One region of the Streptomyces sp. NPDC091292 genome, then DNA from elsewhere that is predicted to be linked to it. Evidence: riboswitches for the same ligand, from Rfam matches in the RefSeq annotation. Region 1 holds a riboswitch; each other region holds the start of a gene.
The links. Region 1 has a riboswitch for S-adenosylmethionine ahead of ACIQNU_RS06220 (aminotransferase class V-fold PLP-dependent enzyme). Riboswitches for the same ligand answer to the same signal wherever they lie in the genome.
Positions count from the first base shown of each region.

Region 2: it holds a riboswitch for S-adenosylmethionine, as region 1 does, so the genes downstream of both, thrC (threonine synthase) here and ACIQNU_RS06220 (aminotransferase class V-fold PLP-dependent enzyme) in region 1, are expected to answer to the same signal.
Region 3: it holds a riboswitch for S-adenosylmethionine, as region 1 does, so the genes downstream of both, ACIQNU_RS17010 (glutathione S-transferase C-terminal domain-containing protein) here and ACIQNU_RS06220 (aminotransferase class V-fold PLP-dependent enzyme) in region 1, are expected to answer to the same signal.

Region 1 covers NZ_JBIVUQ010000001.1:1,263,304-1,267,792, forward strand. The annotation lists gene ACIQNU_RS06210 (cytochrome bc complex cytochrome b subunit) at 1-1,110, shown strand, start outside; gene trpD (anthranilate phosphoribosyltransferase) at 1,245-2,309, shown strand; SAM riboswitch class IV at 2,392-2,508, shown strand; gene ACIQNU_RS06220 (aminotransferase class V-fold PLP-dependent enzyme) at 2,710-4,122, shown strand; gene ACIQNU_RS06225 (Lrp/AsnC ligand binding domain-containing protein) at 4,161-4,442, opposite strand; gene ACIQNU_RS06230 (rhomboid family intramembrane serine protease) at 4,439-4,489, opposite strand, start outside.
Region 2 covers NZ_JBIVUQ010000007.1:356,221-360,709, forward strand. The annotation lists gene ACIQNU_RS21960 (MoaD/ThiS family protein) at 272-547, opposite strand; gene thrC (threonine synthase) at 604-1,893, opposite strand; SAM riboswitch class I at 1,911-2,075, opposite strand; gene ACIQNU_RS21970 (glucosyl-3-phosphoglycerate synthase) at 2,253-3,200, shown strand; gene ACIQNU_RS21975 (trehalose-6-phosphate synthase) at 3,400-4,489, shown strand, end outside.
Region 3 covers NZ_JBIVUQ010000005.1:127,236-131,724, forward strand. The annotation lists gene ACIQNU_RS17005 (AbgT family transporter) at 1-1,189, shown strand, start outside; gene ACIQNU_RS17010 (glutathione S-transferase C-terminal domain-containing protein) at 1,205-1,960, opposite strand; SAM riboswitch class IV at 2,260-2,404, opposite strand; gene ACIQNU_RS17015 (putative leader peptide) at 2,489-2,803, shown strand; gene ACIQNU_RS17020 (LLM class flavin-dependent oxidoreductase) at 2,880-4,142, shown strand; gene ACIQNU_RS17025 (NtaA/DmoA family FMN-dependent monooxygenase) at 4,159-4,489, shown strand, end outside.

The sequences.
Region 1 (4,489 bases):
GGCACCGGCGTCCGCTTCATGGAGGGCGCGGTCCTGTCCGTGCCGATCGTGGGCACGTACCTGTCGTTCTTCCTGTTCGGCGGAGAGTTCCCCGGCGGGGACTTCGTGGCCCGGTTCTACTCGGTGCACGTCCTGCTGCTGCCGGGCATCATGCTCGGCCTGGTCGTCGGCCACCTGATCCTGGTCTTCTACCACAAGCACACGCAGTTCGCGGGCCCCGGCCGGACCAACAAGAACGTCGTCGGCATGCCGCTCCTCCCGGTCTACATGGCCAAGGCCGGAGGCTTCTTCTTCCTGGTCTTCGGTGTCATCGCGGTCATCTCGGCGCTCGTCACGATCAACCCGATCTGGGCGCTCGGCCCCTACCGCCCGGACCAGGTGTCCACCGGCGCACAGCCCGACTGGTACATGGGCTTCTCCGAAGGCCTGATCCGCACCATGCCGGGCTGGGAGATCAACTTCCTGGGCCATACGCTCGCCCTGGGCGTGTTCATCCCGCTGATGATCTTCCCGCTGGTCCTGGTCGCCATCGCGGTGTACCCGTTCATCGAGTCCTGGGTCACCGGCGACAAGCGCGAGCACCACATCCTGGACCGCCCGCGCAACGCCCCGACCCGTACCGGTGTCGGTGTCGCGTGGATCACCTGGTACGTGGTCATGCTGATCGGCGGTGGCAACGACCTCGTCGCCACGCACTTCCATCTGTCGATCAACGTCATCACCTGGTTCGTACGGATCGCGTTCTTCGTGGCGCCGGTCGTCGCGTTCCTCATCACCAAGCGGATCTGTCTCGGCCTCCAGCGCCGGGACCGGGACAAGGTGCTGCACGGACGCGAGTCCGGCATCATCAAGCGCCTGCCGCACGGTGAGTTCATCGAGGTCCACGAGCCGCTCAACCAGCAGGCGCTGCACACGCTCACCGCGCACGAGCAGTACCGGCCGGAGGAGATCGGCCCCGAGGTCGACGAGAACGGCGTCAAGCGCAAGATCTCGCGCGGCCAGAAGCTGCGGGCCAAGCTGTCCAAGGGCTACTACGGCGAGGACGGCCAGATCCCGAAGCCGACGGTCGAGGAGTACGAGGAGATCACCAGCGGTCACGGTCACCACTGACGCCCTGGTCGCCATCAGGTCGCCACAGCGAGAGCCCCGTCCACAGCCCGGACGGGGCTCTTCGCTGTCCCCACGGCTGGATAGGGTGGCCCTGTCGGTACGTCGGTACGCATGTCTACGACCCAGGAGCGACCATGAGCGCTGTGACCCCCGCTGGAGGCGACACCACGGCGGGCCGTTCCTGGCCCCGGGTCCTGGACGCGCTTCTGTCCGGGCAGGACCAGGGCGCGGACGCCACGGCGTGGGCGATGGACCGGATCCTGCGCGGTGAGGCCACCAACGCGCAGATCGCCGGGTTCGCGGTCGCGCTGCGGGCCAAGGGCGAGACCGTCGAGGAGATCTCCGGACTCGTCCGCACCATGTACGAGCACGCCCGGGTGATCGAGGTGCCGGGGCCCAGCGTCGACATCGTGGGCACCGGCGGGGACGGCGCCCGTACCGTCAACATCTCCACGATGTCGGCGATCGTCGTCGCCGGGACCGGGGCGAAGGTCGTCAAGCACGGCAACCGGGCCGCGTCGTCGGCGAGCGGCGCGTCGGACGTCCTGGAGAAGCTCGGCGTCAATCTGGACCTGACGCCCGAGCGGGTCGCCGAGGTCGCCGAGGAGGCCGGGATCACCTTCTGCTTCGCGGTGAAGTTCCACCCGGCGCTGCGCCATGTGGCCGCTGCCCGCAGTCAACTGGGCATCAGGACCACCTTCAACTTCCTCGGCCCGCTGACCAATCCGGCCCGTGTGAAGGCCCAGGCGACCGGTGTCGCGGATGCCCGGATGGCGCCGATCATGGCCGGGGTGCTCGCCGAGCGCGGCTCGTCGGCGCTGGTGTTCCGCGGCGACGACGGACTGGACGAGCTGACGACGACCGCCACATCGAAGGTGTGGGTGGTGCGGAACGGCGCGGTGAGCGAGCAGGCGTTCGACCCGCGGGACGTGGGGATCGAGCTGGTGCCCGTCGAGGCGCTGCGCGGAGCCGACGCCTCGTACAACGCCGAGGTCGCCCGGCGGCTGCTCGCCGGCGAGACAGGGCCCGTACGGGACGCGGTGCTGCTCAACTCGGCCGCCGCGCTGGTCGCCCTGGCACCGGGCGACGGGCCTCTCACCGAACAGATCCGCGCCCAGCTGGCCCGTGCCGCCGAGTCCATCGACTCGGGATCGGCGCGGCGGACCCTGGAGCGCTGGGTGAACGCCACCTCGAAGTGACGGACGGCCCCCGGGGGCCCGCAGGGTCCGCTATCTGGACGCCCGTTGGCCCGGCCTCCGGGTGTCTGTCATAATTTCGGCAGGTCATGAGTGACAGCGAATCGGCCCCGGCCCGCTGTCCGGCAACCCTCCGTCCGTGGCGGGGTGCCCCGGGTGAAGACCAGGTCGTAGGCAGCGAGGTCTACGGCAAGCGCGGACCCCTCGCTCCACCAGGGGTCCTGGTCGTCGAGGGAGCAGTCTCGTGAGCAAGCGAATGCGATAGGGCGCAGAGCCCCGCCTCCGCACACACCCCCGTCCGGTGTGATCGTCCCCCCCTTCCCGTGCCGTCCTGGTGTGGCCCGCGTCTTCGCGCGGCCCCCGACGGCGCGGTCATCTCGCTTGCCACTCACGGGAGTTCGCCATGTCCGTCGCCACCACTGCCGTCGCCACCGCCACCGCCACCGCCACTGCCCCTTCCGCCGAAGCCGGCTGTACCCCGCTGCCCGTCCTCGGCCGTGACGTCCGCGTCCCGCTCGTCACCGGCGGCGATGTCACGTACGCCGCCCTCGACTACGCCGCCAGCGCCCCCGCCCTCCAGCGCGTCTGGGACGACGTCGCCGCCTACGCCCCGTACTACGGCAGCGTCCACCGCGGCGCCGGATACCTCTCGCAGCTCTCCACCGACCTGTTCGAGAACGCCCGGAAGACCGTCGCCGACTTCCTCGACTGCCGCGACGGCGACCAGGTCGTGTTCACCCGCTCCACCACCGACTCGCTGAACCTGCTCGCCGCAGCGCTGCCCGCCGGTTGCGAGGTCTTCGTCTTCGAGACCGAGCACCACGCCTCGCTGCTGCCCTGGCGCGACGCCCGCACCACCTACCTCGACGCGCCCCGCACCCACGCCGACGCCGTCCGCACCCTGGAGCGCGCCCTCGCCGACCGCGATCCGCAGGGGTCGGCCCTGGTCTGTGTCACCGGCGCCTCCAATGTGACCGGCGAGCTGTGGCCGGTGCGGGAGCTGGCCGCCGCCGCGCACGCGCACGGCGCCCGGATCGTCCTCGACGCCGCCCAGCTCGCGCCCCACCACCCCGTCTCCGTCCAGGAACTGGACGTCGACTGGGTCGCCTTCTCGGGACACAAGCTGTACGCGCCGTTCGGCTCCGGTGTGCTCGCGGGGCGCGCCGACTGGCTGCGGGACGCCGAGCCGTACCTCGCCGGTGGCGGCGCCTCACGGAAGGTCGCGCGCCGCGCCGACGGCGGAGTGGACGTCGAGTGGCACGACAGCGCCGCCCGGCACGAGGCCGGCTCGCCCAATGTGATCGGGGCCTACTCCATCGCCTCCGCCTGCACGGCCCTTCAGGAGGCGGGCTTCGACTCGCTCGTGGCGCGGGAGCGGCAGCTCATCGACGCCGTGCGCACGGGCCTCGCCGAGGTGCCCGAGGTGCGGATCCTGTCGCTGTTCGGCGACGACGCCCCGCGCGTGGGCGTCCTCTCCTTCGTCGTCGACGGCTGGAACAGCTCGCACTTCGCGGCGGCGCTCTCCGCCGAGTACGGCATCGGCGTACGCGACGGTCTGTTCTGTGCCCACCCGCTGGTCCGCACCCTCCTCGGCGCGGAGCCGGGCGACACCGGCGAGTGCGGGGCGCCTGAGGCGGCGCCGGGGGAGCCGTCCCTCAACGCCATCCGGGTCAGCTTCGGTGCCGGCACGCCCGACGAGCATGTGGAGCGTTTCGTACGGGCCGTCCGGGAGCTGGTCACCGAGGGCGCGCGGTGGACCTACCGCACCGAGGACGGCCGCTGCGTCCCGGCCACCGGAAGCGAAGGGTCCCGCTAGTAATCAGGAATCAGGAATCAGGCAGCAGGCAGCAGGAATCAGGAGTCCAGGCCGATCGCGAAAGCGGCCTCCAGGTCGTGCTGCGAGTACGTACGGAACGCCACATGCGTGTCCGTGCCCTCGACGCCCGGGATCTTGCTGATACGGCCGGGGATGACATCCGCCAGATCGTCATGGGACCGCACCCGGACCATGGCGATCAGGTCATAGGTGCCGGTGACCGAGAAGACCTCGCTGACGCTGTCCAGCGCGGCGATCGACTCCGCGATCTCCGGAATGCGGTCCACGCTGGTCTTGATGAGCACGATCGCGGTGATCACGGCTTGCTGTCTCCCTCGGTGGCCGTGGCTGGTTGCCTCACTCTAGC
Region 2 (4,489 bases), on a different contig from region 1:
ATCGGACGAGAAATCTGGGCACGCGTGATCGGAAATTTCCGGCTGATTGAATAGAATTCAGGGCAAGTCGGGCCCGGCAAAAGCCATCTAAGGCGCAAAGGGGCGGGGCGCTTTGGCTACTTCTTGTCGCCGTTCGACCGAGAACTCATATGCGTGCGGCATCGACGCGCGACGCCTTTCCCCAACTCTATCGCGTTCAATCCCACAGAATTGCCCCCTCCGCTTCTCTCGCGGAGGGGGCAACAGGGGTAACGCTGCGTCAGCCGCCGTGTCAGCCGCCCGCGACCGCCGGGATGATGGAGACACCGGCACCGTCCGGCGTGGCCGTCTGGAGGCCCTGCTCGAAGCGGACGTCGTCGTCGTTCACGTACACGTTCACGAAGCGGCGCAGCTTGCCCTGGTCGTCCAGGACGCGGGCGGAGATCCCGGCGTGGTTCTTCTCCAGGTCGGCGATGACCTCGGCGAGGGTCGTGCCCTCGGCGGCGACCTCGGCCCGGCCGCCGGTGTAGGTACGCAAAATGGTGGGGATGCGGACGTTGACGCTCATGTTCCGGCCTTTCCGGTCGATCCGTCGTGTATTCGTCGGGGGATTCAGCGGGGGATTCAGCGGGCCAGGCCCGCGTCGCGGAACGCGTCCAGGCTCGGGCGGATGGTCGCTGTCGGGCCGGTCGTCGGCGCCACCGCGTCCAGGGTCTTCAGGCCGTCGCCGGTGTTCAGCACGACCGTCGTCAGCGCGGGGTCGAGCAGGCCCGCGTCGATGAGCTTGCGCGTGACACCGACGGTCACGCCCCCGGCCGTCTCGGCGAAGATGCCCTCGGTCCGCGCGAGCAGCTTGATCGCGTCGACCACCTGCTCGTCGTCCACGTCGTCCACGGCGCCGCCGGTACGGCGCGCGATGTCGAGGACGTAGGGGCCGTCGGCCGGGTTGCCGATGGCGAGGGACTTGGCGATGGTGTTCGGCTTCTGCGGCTTCACCACGTCGTGCCCGGCCTTGAAGGCGGCGGACACCGGCGAGCAGCCCTCGGCCTGGGCGCCGAAGATCTTGTACGGCTTGTCGGCGACGAGCCCCAGCTTGATCAGCTCCTGGAGCCCCTTGTCGATCTTCGTGAGCTGGGAGCCCGAGGCGATCGGGATGACGAGCTGGTCCGGGATCTCCCAGCCGAGCTGCTCACAGATCTCGTACGCCAGGGTCTTGGAGCCCTCGCCGTAGTACGGGCGCAGATTGACGTTGACGAAGCCCCAGCCCTCGCCCAGCGGGTCGCCGATCAGCTCGGAGCAGAAACGGTTCACGTCGTCGTACGTGCCCTCGATGCCGACCAGCTCGCCGCCGTAGACCGCGGCCATGACGACCTTGCCCTGCTCCAGGTCGTGCGGGATGAACACGCAGGAGCGGAAGCCCGCGCGGGCGGCGGCGGCGCCGACCGCGCCGGCCAGGTTGCCCGTGGAGGAACACGAGAGGGTCGTGAAACCGAAGGCGCGGGCGGCCTCGATGGCCTGCGCGACGACACGGTCCTTGAAGGAGTGCGTGGGGTTGCCCGAGTCGTCCTTGATGAACAGCTTGCCGGGCTGGACCCCCAGTTCCCGGGCCAGGTTGTCGGCCTTGACCAGCTTCGTCCAGCCCGGGTTCAGATTCGGCTTGGACGCGACATCGGCGGGGACGGGCAGCAGCGGCGCGTACCGCCAGATGTTGTCGGGGCCCGACTCGATCTTCTTACGGAGCGCTTCCGGGTCACCGAGCGGCAGGTCGTACGCCACTTCGAGCGGGCCGAAACACAGCTCGCAGGCGAAGATCGGGCCGAGCGGGAACCTCTCGCCGCACTCGCGACACGAGAGGGCCGATGCGGGGCCCAGGTCTACGGTGTCGGTGGCGGGAGCGACAGTCTGTACAGCCATGGAGGCGAGGCCCTTTCTCCTCATCTTCCTCATGGCGCGTTTCGCCATGAGACGGATTTGGCACCTTCCCTAGCCGGGAGCCTCGCGGACATGATCGGAATTCACCTTGATCACGGACGAGACCGGCTGGAGGGTTGCCGGGGCTTCAACGGGCCGTATCCCTCTGCCCCTCTGGATGAGCGGTATGAAGTTGTGGTCGCGGCGACCCCCGACATGCGATGGTCACCGGCGTTGTTCAAGACTGTAACCGAAGGCCAGGACAGTTGAGATAGTCGTCCGAACCCCGAGACGAACGTAACAATCCGCCGCCCCGGTGGCGGTACCGGCCCCCCTTGTCGACCGCGAAGGAGCCGCTGACCGTGCTGGAAGATGTCGAGCGCTGGCTGACCGAGCGCTCCTGGTCCGTGTCCGACCGTCCCCTGCGCCACCTCCTGGCCGCCAAACGGGCCACCGGGACATCGGTGAGCGTCGTGCTGCCCGCCCTGGACGAGGAGGAGACGGTCGGCGAGATCGTCACCGTGATCCGGCGGGAGCTGATGACGCGGTCGGTGCCGCTCGTGGACGAGCTGGTGGTGATCGACTCCGGCTCCACGGACCGGACCGCCGAGGTGGCCTCCGCGGCCGGCGCACGCGTGGTGCACCGGGACGAGATCCTGCCGCGGCTGCCCGCTGTGCCCGGCAAGGGCGAGGTGCTGTGGCGGTCGCTCCTGGTCACCGGCGGCGACATCGTGTGCTTCGTCGACGCGGATCTGCGCGAGTTCTCGGCGGACTTCGTCTCCGGGATCGTGGGGCCGCTGCTGACCGAGCCGGAGGTCCAGTTCGTCAAGGCGATGTACGACCGGCCGCTCGGCTCGGCCGAGGGGCAGGGCGGCCGGGTCACCGAGCTGATGGCGCGCCCGCTGCTGAATCTGCACTGGCCGCTGCTCGCGGGGTTCGTGCAGCCGCTCGGCGGCGAGTACGCGGTCCGCAGGACGCTCCTGGAACGGCTCCCGTTCCCCGTCGGGTACGGCGTGGAGCTGGGCCTCCTGGTCGACTCCCTGCACACGGTCGGCCTCGACGCCCTCGCGCAGGTCGACGTCGGCGTACGCAAGCACCGCCACCAGGACGGCCAGGCGCTCGGCCGCATGGCCGCCGCGATCTACCGCACCGCCCAGCTCCGGCTGGCCCGAGGCCACCTGGTCCGCCCCGAACTCACCCAGTTCGAACGCGGCGAGCGGGGTTTCGAGCCCCGCACCTACCGGGTGGACACGGAGGAGCGCCCGCCGATGGAGGACATCGCGGAGTACGCGACGCGACGCGTGGCGTAGTGACCGGGCCTCGCCCCTGCGGGGCATCGGCACCCCTGCGTCCCTGCGGGACGAAGCCCGACGGAGGCCCACGCGTTGTCCCTGCGGGACACAGCCCGGCGGAAAGCTGTCCCCGCGGGACCCAGGCAATGCGCCAAGCCCCGGTCGTATACAGGCCGGGCGTGTTTGAGGGGTCGTGGGGTGGGCCAGGTATGCGGATATGGGTTTTGCGCAAGGGCACGTCCTCGTGGCGTCGAACCGCGGTCCGGTCTCGTACGACGTCCGTGAGGACGGTTCCCTGGGCGTACGGCGAGGTGGTGGCGGGCTCGTCTCGGGGCTGTCGGCGATCGGTCCTGACGCCGGCGCCGTGTGGGTGTGCGCGGCCCTCGGCGAGGGCGACCGTGAGGCGGTCCGGCGGACGGGCGGGGCGCTCGACCCCGCCGACACGGGCGGCCAGCGCGTCCGGATGCTCGGCATCCCGCCCGACGTGTACTCCGCCGCGTACAACGGCATCGCGAACTCCGTGCTGTGGTTCGTCCACCACATGCTCTACGACATCCCGGTCGAGCCGGCCTTCGGCACCGAGTTCCGTCAGCAGTGGGCCGCGTACGAGACGTACAACCGTGCCTTCGCCGACGCGCTCGCCGACGAGGCGGCCGAGGGCGCGGCCGTCCTGGTGCAGGACTACCACCTCGCGCTCGTCCCCGGCATGCTCCGCGAGCTGCGCCCCGATCTGCGGATCGGGCACTTCTCGCACACCCCGTGGGCGCCCGTCGAGTACTTCCGGCTGCTCCCGGACGACATCGCCGGGCAGTTGCTGCGCGGCATCCTCGGCGCCGACCGCGCCGCGTTCCTGACCCACCGCTGGGCCGGCGCGTTCACGGCCTGCTGCAAGGACGCCGTCGGCGGTACGGGCACGACCCGCGTCGGCGTCCACGGCCTCGGCGCGGACGCCGACTTCCTGCGCGAGCGCGCCCACCGCCCGGACGTCGAGGACCGTATCGCCGCCCTCCGCGACCAGCTCGGCACCGCCCCCGACGGCACCCCCCGAAAGACCGTCGTCCGCGTCGACCGGACGGAGCTGTCGAAGAACATCGTCCGCGGCCTGCTCGCCTACCGGGAACTGCTCGCGTCCCGCCCCGAGTGGCGCGAGCGCGTCGTGCACATCGCCTTCGCCTACCCCTCGCGCCAGGACCTCGCCGTCTACCGGGACTACATGACCGAGGTCGGCCGGGTCGCCGAGGAGATCAACGCCGAGTACGGGACGGACGGCTGGACCCCGGTCATGCTCCGCCTGGACGACGACTTCG
Region 3 (4,489 bases), on a different contig from region 1:
GGTCGGCGTCTCCCGTGTGCCCGCGTCCTGGGTCGTGTTCGCGGTCGCCTTCGCCGGCACGGTCGCCCATGTCGCGTCCGCCGCCGCGTACATCATCCTCGTTCCTCTCGGCGGGCTGGCGTTCCGTGCGGTGGGCCGCTCGCCGATCCTCGGCATCGTCGTCGCCTACACCGCCATCGCCTCCGGTTACGACGCCAGCCCGATCCCCACACCCAACGACGCGATCTTCGCCGGGATCACCACGGCCGCCGCGAAGATAGCCGGGGGAGAGGGCGCGTACGTCTCCCCGCTGAGCAACTGGTTCTTCAACATCGCGTCCTCCCTCGTCCTGGCCGCCGTCATCACCCTCGTCACCCGCTTCGTCCTCAGCAAGCGGCCCGACCTGGACCCCGATCCGGACGCCGATCTGGAGGACATCGGCGCGCTCCGGCTCAGCGACCGGGAACGCTCGGCGCTGCGCCGCGCCGTCACCGCCCTCGTCGTCGCGCTCGTGGCGCTCACCGCCGTGGTGCTCCCGCACTCCTCGCCCCTGCGCGGCGAGGGCGGCAGCATCGTCGAGTCCCCGCTCCTGGACGGCATCGCCGTCGTCGTCGCCGTCCTGTTCGCGCTCGTCGGTGTCGTCTACGGAGCGTCGGCGGGCTCGGTCACCAAGCCCGCCGACGTCCCGAAGCTCATGGTCGAGGGCGTCAAACAGATGGCGCCGGTCCTTGTGCTGTTCTTCGCCATCGCCCAGTTCCTCGCCTACTTCGACTGGACCCGCATCGGCGATGTCGTGGCCGTCGAAGCGGCCCAGGCGCTACGGAACAGCGGCATGCCGATCCTCGTCGTCTTCCTGCTGATCCTCCTGCTTCTGACCCTGGTCAACATCATGGTCACCAGCGGATCCGCCATGTGGGCCCTCGCGGCGCCCGTCCTGGTCCCCATGCTGATGCTCGTCCAGGTCCCGGCCGAGACCACCCAGGCACTGTTCCGGATAGCCGACTCCGGCTCGACCGCCATCACGCCCATGAGCCCCTACTTCGTGATGGCGCTCGGCTTCCTCCAGCGCTACCGGAAGAGCGCGGGCATCGGCACCCTCGCCTCGTACACCCTTCCCCTGGCCGTCGCGATGACGACCGCCTGGACCCTGCTGTTCCTGCTGTGGTGGACCCTCGGGATTCCCCTCGGCCCGGGAGCGCCTGTCCGCTGACCCGGCAGACCGGGGTCATGCCGCGCTGTGGCCCACACCGACCGTGCCGACCGCGCCGTGAAAGGCCGGATGACCGCCGAGGCGTCGTACGTAGTTCCGGAGGCCGTCGTACGAGGAGACGCCGTGGGACGCGTCGAGGCGGACGAGTGCCACCCAGAGGTCCACGTCGGCGGCTGTCAGCACGTCACCCAACGCGTAGGGCCTGTGCGTGAGTTGGCGGTTCAGCAGATCGAGTCGCGGCGTCACGCGCTCCGGCCGGGAGGCCGGCGTGACGTCACGGTCGAGGAGGTCGCGGAGGGCGTCGATCCGCGCGGCGAGAGCCGGCGGGCGGAGTGCGGCGATGCGCGGGTCGCCGGCGTCGGCGGCGTCGGCGGCGAGGCCGCCCAGGTCACGAAGGATGTCGGGCGTGTGGTTGCTGACCACCCGTCCGCTCCATCGGTCGCACAGCGCGGGCACGGTCAGCGGACCGTGGTAGTGGTGCCAGGTGGCCTCGTACGCGCTGCGCAGCGAGGCGAACGCGTCGGATGTGCCGTCGGTGCGGGCGAGGACCGTGGTGGCGACGGACTCCTTGAGGCCGAGCAGGTCCAGGGTGATGGAGACGCGCAGTGAGCGCGGACAACTCGCCGACAGGTGGAGGAGATAGCGGTGGGGCGCGGGGTAGAAGCCGCCGGCGAGGCCGACGCCGATGCGGCCACGGAAGCGGTGCGGGCGGGACGACGGGCGGGACGAGAGGGCCGCCGTGCCGGCACCACGCGAAACTGTCTCGGTCATGACTCTCCCTTGGGGGAACGAGGAAGCCCCGTCTCCGCCGTGCCCGCGTCGATGCGTGAGGAGGCGGAACGGAACCACTGCGCCTGTGTGTTGAGTACCGCGGGGTCTGCGGGTCTGCGGGGTCTGCGGGGACATGAGGGGTCTGCGGGGCCCGATGGAAGGGCCGGACCCGCGTACTACCGGACCCGCGTACTAGCAGGCGCTGGAGACGCGCAGCAGATCGATGTGCAGGCGCCTCGTCAAACAGTTCCAGGGCGATTCCATGTCCACCGGTCCACATCCGGGGCTCGCGAGACGCGAGACCACGCTTGCCCCGCCGCCGCGACGGGACCCGGTCGTCACCCGGGGCACCCCGTCGCGGTGGAAGGGTTGCCTGCCAGCGGGCCGGGGCCGATGACCGCACGAGCAGGCGAACCTGCCCGATGGGCGCTGACAATCGTGACCGTCCCCGCCAGTGTCATCGCGCTCCGTGAAGCCGTCAAGAAGGGGCCGTCGGCCGTCTCACGACGTGGTCACACTCCATCCGGGATGCGGGAATCTCCCGCGGAGCGGCATCGTTATGGCTCAAGACGTGGCGCGGGGCCCGGCATTGCGCACGGCTGTGGCCCTCACGTAGCGTCCCGAAGAGGTGACGAGTGCCGAGGCCGCAGGTCGGAGGTGAAGGACGTGGCGCGAGGGAAAGCGGCGGGAGGGCTGGTGGCGCACAGGCAGGACCTGACGTCCGTGTCCGTCCTCCGTGTCGTCGCCCCGGCCCCGTATCGCCCCGTGCCTGTGCCCGTGTACCTCTACTCCCGGCCGCACATCGACCTGAAGCGTGTCGCCGGCGCGCTCTGTAGTTCCTGACCTGACTGTCACTCCGCCGCCCTCTCCCGACCGGGGCGCGGCGACCCGTACAGCCGATCAGGAAGGCATGCCCGCCATGACCTCAGCATCCCCGTCACGCCCGTCACCCGCTTCGCCCCCCGCCTCCGCCGCCCCGCTGCACCTTGCCGTCGCGCTCGACGGTGCGGGCTGGCACCCGGCCGCCTGGCGCGAGCCGGTCGCCCGCCCCCGGGACCTCTTCACCGCCGGATACTGGACCGATCTGGTCACCGAGGCCGAACGCGGCCTGCTCGACTTCGTGACGATCGAGGACGCACTCGGGCTCCAGTCCTCGCACTTCTCGGCACCCGACGGCCGCACCGACCAGGTACGCGGACGCCTCGACGCCGTTCTCATCGCGGCCCGCGTCGCACCGCTGACCAGCCACATAGGACTGGTGCCGACAGTGGTGGCCACCCACACGGAGCCGTTCCACATCTCCAAGGCCATCGCGACCCTCGACTACGTGAGCACCGGCCGCGCGGGCGTCCGCGTCCAGGTGTCCCCGCGCCGGAACGAGGCCGCCCACTTCGGCCGCCGTAGCGTCCCGGAGTTCCGTTTCGAGGATCTGGACACCCCGGGCGTACGGGAGGCGGTCGTCGGCCTCTTCGATGAAGCCGCCGACTACATCGAGGTCGTACGGCGGCTGTGGGACAGCTGGGAGGACGGTGCCGAGATCCGCGACGTGTCCACGGGCCGCTTCATCGACCGCGAGAAGCTGCACTACATCGACTTCGAGGGCAAGTACTTCAGCGTCAAGGGCCCCTCGATCACACCCCGCCCGCCCCAGGGCCAACCGCCCGTCACCGTGCTGGCCCACGCATCGGCGTCGGGCGCTCCGTTCGGTCTGGTCGGCCGCTCCGCGGACATCGGCTACGTCACCCCGCACGACACCGACCAGGCCCGAGCCGTCGTCGCCGCCGTCCGCGCCGCACAGGAGACGGCCGGGCGCGCCCAGGATCCCGTACACCTCTTCGGCGATCTGGTGGTGTTCCTGGACGACGAGCCCGGCGCGGCGGCGGCCCGACGGGACCGACTCGACACGCTCGCGGGCCGGCCGTACGACAGCGACGCCCGGATCTTCACCGGCACGCCCGCCCAACTGGCCGATCTCCTGGAGGAGTTGCGGTCCTCCGGGCTCACCGGATTCCGGCTGCGGCCGGGCGTCGTCGGCCATGACCTCCCGGCGATCACCCGGGGCCTGGTCCCCGAACTCCAGCGCCGGAACATCTTCCGGCGCTCCTACGAGGCCGACACCCTGCGCGGCCTGCTCGGGCTCGCCCGCCCCGCCAACCGCTACGCCGCCGCCGAGAACGCCTGAGCCGGAGGGACCACTCATGAGCACGTCGCCCGACAAGCCGCTCAAGCAGATCCATCTCGCGGCACACTTCCCCGGCGTCAACAACACCACCGTGTGGAGCGATCCCGAGGCCGGCAGCCATATCGAGTTCAGCTCCTTCGCCCACTTCGCCCGCACCGCCGAACGCGCCAAGTTCGACTTCCTGTTCCTCGCCGAAGGGCTGCGGCTGCGTGAACAGGGCGGCGAGATCTATGACTTGGACGTCGTCGGACGGCCCGACACGTTCACCGTCCTGAGCGCCCTCGCCGCCGTCACCGAACACCTCGGCCTCACCGGCACCATCAACTCCACCTTCAACGAGCCCTACG